Regions from separate parts of the Agrobacterium sp. NPDC058088 genome, predicted to be linked through region 1. Evidence: predicted binding sites of a transcription regulator. Region 1 holds the regulator's gene; the other holds the start of a gene.
The links. The regulator LexA, encoded in region 1, represses DNA repair genes until DNA is damaged. The targets are predictions, from matches to a motif close to TGTTCNNNNTGTGTTCNG.
Positions count from the first base shown of each region.

Region 2: a site for LexA is predicted at 1,575-1,592, ahead of ACFVTJ_RS18030 (ATP-dependent helicase). Genes of this name have one in related genera too.

Region 1 covers NZ_JBHVSU010000002.1:922,470-925,883, forward strand. Annotated here, with positions in the region: gene ACFVTJ_RS09860 (ComEC/Rec2 family competence protein) at 1-732, shown strand, start outside; gene ACFVTJ_RS09865 (glutathione S-transferase family protein) at 764-1,441, opposite strand; gene lexA (transcriptional repressor LexA) at 1,841-2,563, opposite strand; gene ACFVTJ_RS09875 (VOC family protein) at 2,776-3,414, shown strand, end outside.
Region 2 covers NZ_JBHVSU010000007.1:19,175-22,588, forward strand. Annotated here, with positions in the region: gene ACFVTJ_RS18030 (ATP-dependent helicase) at 1-1,445, opposite strand, end outside; gene ACFVTJ_RS18035 (ABC transporter ATP-binding protein) at 1,767-2,504, opposite strand; gene ACFVTJ_RS18040 (ABC transporter ATP-binding protein) at 2,501-3,346, opposite strand; gene ACFVTJ_RS18045 (ABC transporter permease) at 3,333-3,414, opposite strand, start outside.

The DNA of each region.
Region 1 (3,414 bases):
TTGCTGCGCAGCCGGCTGGCGCTGCTTGGAATTCCACCGCTGCTCTTTGCCTTCGGCCTGTCCGGAGCCGTCGCCCAACGCGATCTGCCCGATCTGCTTATCCATGAGGAGGGGAGGCTGGTGGCGCTTCTGGACGAGGGCAAGGTCTACACCACAAAGACACGACCACAGGGCTTCATCTATGACCAGTGGCAAAGGGCGCTGCTGCTGCCGCAAAAGCCGCTCGCGCCTGTCCTTCTCAAGAAAGCAGTTCCGACAACCACCGTTGCCCTAAGCGCAAAATCGAAACTGGCGCCGGAGGATTTGAAGGCCTTGGCGCGCGAAATGACGGCCACGCTGAGGGATGCTGCGCCGGGCGTCTTTACCTGCCGGACGGGCATCTGGTGCGTGGCGCGTGCGCGAAGCGGCGAATGGATCATCGTGCTGGAGGACGGTCGGTTTGCCGGGAAAGCCTGTGATATCGCCGATATCGTCATCGTTTCCCGCAGAACCTCATTTGCGCAATGCCGCTCGGGAGCCTTGCTGCTCAACCGCGACATATTAAGGCGCATCGGCTCGGTTGAGCTAAATTTCGCCGGCAGCGATGAAGCGGGCGTCGTGGGACAGATGCGCGCTGCAACCGCCGGTGCGGACAGGCCGTGGAGCGAACATCGCTTCTATGACTGGAAGAGCGGCCGTTTTGACCACGAGGTGCCTGAAGCCGTTACCCGCTTGCTGGCGGCATCGCAATGAGTGCCGCCAGAAAGGTTCGTCAGGCCTTCACTCAGACCTTGGCGCGCAGATCCGCGGTCACTTCGCCAATGCCGCCAATTTCCTCTTCATGTGGCAGGTCGCGCCAGATTTCCTTCAGTCCGGCCTCGTACCATTCGCGCATGGCGGGCAGGGCGAGCAGCCGGTCGCAATAGGCTTTCGCTGCCGGCGAAAGATCGGCGCCATAGGTCTGGAAACGGAACGCCACCGGGCAGAAGAAGGCGTCGACCGCCGTGAATTTCTGACCGGCGAGAAAAGGTCCGCCGAATCTGGTGAGACCTTCACTCCACAACGCATCGATGCGCTTTATATCGGCCGCAAGCCCGGCATCGCCAGCTTTTGGTCTTACCCGGATACCGACCGACATGGGGTAGAGATTGCGCAGTGAGAAAAATCCCGCATGCATTTCGCTCGCCGCCGAGCGTGACCAGGCCCGCGCCTGCTTGTCGCTCGCCCAGACGCCCTGATGCCTCTCGGCCAGATATTCGGCGATCGACAGTGATTCCCAAACTGTCACTCCCTCGTCGACAAGGCATGGCACCTTGCCGGTCGGCGAAAATGTGGAGAAGGAAACACCTTCGCCGAAGGGAATGAGTTTTTCATCAAAGGCGATGCCAAGCGTGCGCATCAAAACCCAGGGTCGCAACGACCATGAGGAATAGTTCTTGTTGGCAATATAAAGATCGTACATGGCGTTTTTCCCCGATAGGACGCGCATTTCTACACCTGCGAAGGCGCTCTGGAATATCGCAAATAATCCATGGCTCCCATAAGCCGCATTGATGAATGGGAAGCGAGGGTGACAGAAAAGAGTTCTGTCGATCTCACCGCTTGGAGACAGAAAGCACTTGCGACAATGCTGAGCGAAGCAGAAGGCCGATTGAGTTTACGCGTTAAGCCAACTCTATGCCTGCGGCGTCAGGGAAACAAAGCGAGGATTGATTCTCAAAAAATGACGCGCCATCGGCCAGATGACGCGCATGTTCCTGCATCGGCAAACCAAGTCTTTCCCAGAAGTCGACACTTCATAGGGGAGCACCATTTTTATGACGGCCCCATCGCGACAGGGACTCTGCGCGATGTCACCACATCAATGGTAACGGCGGATCAATCCCACCAGCTTGCCCTGAATTTTCACCCGATCCGGTCCGAAAATGCGGGTCTCATAGGCCGGGTTTGCCGCTTCCAGCGCAATGGACGCACCCTTGCGGCGAAAGCGCTTCAGCGTGGCCTCTTCATCATCCACCAGCGCCACGACAATATCGCCCGGATTGGCGGTGTTGCCGTTGCGGATGATGACGGTGTCGCCGTCAAAAATCCCGGCCTCGATCATCGAATCGCCTTTGACCTCAAGCGCGTAATGTTCGCCCGACCCCAGCATATCCACCGGCACAGCCACATCGTGGGTATTGTTCTGGATGGCAGAAATCGGCACACCGGCAGCGATGCGGCCCATGACGGGAACGGTGGCGGCACCTGCGAAATCGTTGGCGGGCGCCTTAGGGGCGGGGGCGGGTTCCGGCTCCTTCGGTTTTCCGAGACTTCCCTCGATGACGCTCGGCGAAAAGCCGCGCTGCGGCCTTGCGCCCGGCGTGTAAGCCTCAGGCAACTTGATGACTTCGAGCGCTCGCGCCCTGTTGGGTAGCCGGCGAATGAATCCGCGCTCTTCGAGTGCGGTAATCAGCCGGTGAATACCGGATTTCGAAGCAAGATCGAGTGCGTCCTTCATTTCATCGAAGGAGGGCGGCACGCCGGACTCTTTCATTCTTTCATGAATGAAGAGAAGCAATTCCTGCTGTTTGCGCGTGAGCATGAGGAAAACACCCTTGAGAATCGTCGTTGAAGTCGCGAAACAAATACAGAACGAACACTATATGTTCCATATGTGTTCTGCAATCCCCTAAAATTTCGTGAACCTGCTATCTGTTGTTTTGATGATTTGCTTCATGGCGCCTGATTGTGCTCTTCTGACGTCCAAATCGTCCAGGTATGCTTGGGCGGGGTGCCAGCGCAGGAAAACAGGCCATGATGAAATCACATCGCATCGATCATCTCGTTCTGCCAGTGGAAGATCTCGGCATTGCCGTAAAGCGCCTTGTCAGCCTTGGATTTACGGTCGCACCGGAAGCTTTGCATCCGTTCGGAACCCGAAATGCCTGTGTCTTTTTCAAAGACGATACCTATCTTGAGCCACTCGCGATTGCTGATCCGGCTAAATATAACGCATCTGCGGACGGCGGCGATGTGTTCACAGGCAGGGACAGGGCCTTCAGGCAAAAAGTCGGGCAGGAGGGCTTTTCGGCTCTCGTGGCCAAAACCGAGGATGCCCTTGCAGACCATGAGAGGTTTGTGACGTCGGACGTGTCGGCTGGCGATGTATTCCATTTTTCACGCCCCGTGCGGATGCCAGACGGATCGCAGAGCGAGGCGGCCTTCCGTCTCGCCTTCGCGGCAAGCGGTTCGGCGGCGGATTTCTTCCTCTTTAGTTGCCAGCGGCTGCGCGCCCTGCCGGGAGACCGCGCGGCGCTGGAGCGTCACGCCAACAGTGTCTCAGGCCTTAGCGAAATTATCCTGTTTTCAGGTGGCGACACGAAGGCGGTGCACCTGATCGAAACTGTGTTGGGCTGTGAGGGTAGGGTGTCTTCGGGTGGAGACATGGTTTTT
Region 2 (3,414 bases), on a different contig from region 1:
ATCAGCAATTGTGTGAAAGCGGTCCAATCATCGCCGGTCTTCGGCGGCGGCGGAATTTCTGCAAGGGCAAGCAGTGGTTCCGGGTCAGGCGCGATCATATCTAGAATATTGCCGGCTTTCTTCGGCCCGATGCCGGGCAGCATCTGCAGCAGCCGGAAACCGGCGACGCGGTCACGCGGGTTTTGCGCGAAGCGGAGCACGGCCAGCATGTCCTTCACATGGGCGCTGTCCAGGAATTTCAGGCCTCCGAATTTGACGAAGGGGATGTTGCGGCGGGTCAGTTCCACCTCGAGCGGGCCGCTATGGCTGGAGGTGCGGAACAGCACGGCCTGCTGTTTCAGCGTCATGCCGGTTTCGCGGTTGGCGAGGATCTGGTCGATGATGAAATTCGCCTGTTCGTTTTCGTCCTTCACCGTCACGAGCTTCGGGCGCTCTAGCGATTGCCGCTCTGTCCAGAGGTTCTTGGTAAAACGCTCGCGCGCGAGATCGATGACACCGTTAGCGGCCGCGAGAATCGGCTGTGTCGAGCGATAGTTGCGATCCAGCGTGATGATATCTGCCGCCGGGCTGAAGCACGCCGGAAAATCGAGTATGTTGCGCACCGTTGCGGCCCGGAAGGAATAGATCGACTGTGCATCGTCGCCCACCACGGTCAGGCCGCGACCGCCGGGTTTCATCGCCATCAGGACCGACGCCTGCAACCGGTTGGTATCCTGATATTCATCCACCATCACATGGTCGAAACGGTTCCCGATGTCATCCGCGAGAACGGGATCGCTGACCATCTGCGCCCAGTAGAGCAGGAGATCGTCGTAATCGAGCACGTTCTGGACCTGTTTGGCCTCGACATAGGCTGCAAACAGTTCCTTCAGTTCGCTCTCCCAGTCGGCAACCCATGGATAATGCTGGCGAAGAATGTCTTTTAACGGCGTCTGGGAATTTACGACGCGCGAATAGATCGCAAGGCATGTCCCCTTTGTCGGAAAGCGGCTCTCGGTCTTGGAAAAACCGAGTTCGTGCCGGGAAAGGTTCATTAGGTCAGCGCTGTCTTCACGGTCATGAATGGTGAAATCGATATTGAGCCCGATCTGCTCGGCATAGATGCGCAACAGGCGGGCGCCGATGCCATGAAACGTACCGGACCAAGCCAGGGCATCCGTCATGATTGCGGAATTCGCGCCGAGAACCTGCTTGCAGATACGCTCGACACGCCGCGACATTTCGGAGGCAGCCCGCCGCGAAAACGTCATCAGCAGGATGCGGCGGGGATCGGCGCCGTTGACTATAAGATGGGCGACGCGGTGGGCGAGCGTATTGGTCTTGCCGGAACCGGCACCGGCGATGATCAGCAGCGGTCCGGCCGTGTGCCCTTCCTCCAGCCCAACGCCATGCTGCACTGCCCTGCGTTGCTGTTCGTTGAGCTTTTCCAGATAGGCAACCGCCATGCCAGCAATCCTTCGATAACCTGCCTGTTCCCACGCGTGAGAACCTTGTTCAGAGATGGCAGTCGTCGGAATGTCCGGCCATTGTCTGCCCTGTTGTCGCAATGATTAGCAAAGACTCAAACAGCAATCCAGAACAAATGCTGAACGCATTGTTCCGGTGGTTTGAACGCAGTCGGTGGTGAAATTTATCGGCCTAAAAGGTCGCTCGTCCCCTGACGGCGATTGTCCGCTACTGATCGGGTGAAATCGCCGAAATCGCGCCGCGGGAGAAGGCGGGCGGCCGTGTATGGGCCGCCCGGCGTGAGCGTTGTGGAGAGATTGTTACAGGAAACTGCTTTCGAACAGCTCACCTGAGTAGGCGGCATGTGTGACGCCTGCTTCAAGGTCGGCCTTGGTCAGCTCATCCACAAAAACGCCGTTCTGCATCACCAGCACGCGGTCGCACATGTGGGCGATGACCGCCAGATCGTGGCTGACGAGAACAAAGGTCAAGTCTCGTTCTTCGCGCTGGTCGGCAAGAAGGTTGAGGATTTCGGCCTGGATTGAGACATCGAGCGCGGAGGTAGGTTCATCAAGTAGCAGGATCGGCGGTTCCAGAATGAGCGCGCGGGCGATTGCCACGCGCTGGCGCTGGCCGCCGGAAAGTTCATGCGGGAACCGCTCGGCAAAATGGACGGGCAGGCCAACCTGTTGCAGGGCGGCAGGCACTTTTGACCAGCCATCGTCAAGTCCCATGGCGTAGATCGGTTCGGCGAGAGCCCGGCCGATGCGGTGGCGAGGATGCAGCGAACCGTAGGGATCCTGAAACACCATTTGGGCCAGTTTCAGTTCGTCGCGACTGCGGGTCTTGCCGACCGGTTTGCCGTTGAAGCTGATGGAGCCGGTCCAGCCGGCCTCCAGTCCCGCCAGCGACCGCAACAAGGTCGACTTGCCGCAGCCGCTCTCACCGACGATGCCGAGCGTTTCACCCTTGTTGACCGTGAGGCTGACGCCGCGCACGACGTGATTGCGGTTTTCCTTTGCGCCATAGACGACGTCGAGCTTGTCTACCGTGATCATCGCATCACCTCCGCATCGATGGCCTGACGGTCCAGCACCTTGAGACGTCGCACCGGATTGCGGGGATCGGGCATCGCCGCGATGAGACCCCGCGTATAGGGATGTTGCGCTTCCTCCAGCTTCGTCAGCGTTTCCACCACGCGCCCGCCATACATGACCAGCACGCGCTCACAGAAGGCCGCGACCATGCGGATGTCATGGCTGATGAGGATCAGGCCGGAATTATTCTCGCGCACCATCTCGTCCAGAAGCAAAAGAACATCCTTGCGCACGCTGACGTCGAGGGCCGAGGTCGGTTCGTCGGCAATCACCAGCTTTGGCTTGGCGAGCAGCATCATGGCGATCATCACACGCTGCCCCATGCCGCCCGATATCTGGTGCGGATAAAGCGCCATGACACGGTCGGGATCGTTGACACGAACGCGCAGCAACATGTCGCGCGCTGCACCTCTCGCTGCCTTTCCGGTCAGCGCCAGATGCAGTTCGGCAGCCTCCGCCACTTGCTTTCCGATGGGCAGCACCGGGTTCAGCGAATAACGCGGGTCCTGCATAATCAGCGCCATCTCGCTGCCGCGGATCGCGCCCATCTGGCGCTCGGATTTTTCGAGCAACGCTTCGGACAGGAAATCCATCCGTTCCGCCGTCACCGTGGCGCTTTTCGGCAGGAGCCGCATGGCGGCGCGACCGGTGGTAGATTTTCCGGAGCCGGATTCACCCACGATGCCGACCCTTTCGCGCCCGACATCGAAATTGACATTGGACACGGCCGGAATGGTGTTGCGGCCGAAACGGACGTTGAGGTCGCGGACCGAGAGGATGGGGGAGCTATCAGGAACGGGCATGACGCGGATCCAGAAGGTCGCGCAGCGTATCGCCGGCGATGTTGAAGGCAAGGCTCGTCAGCAGGATT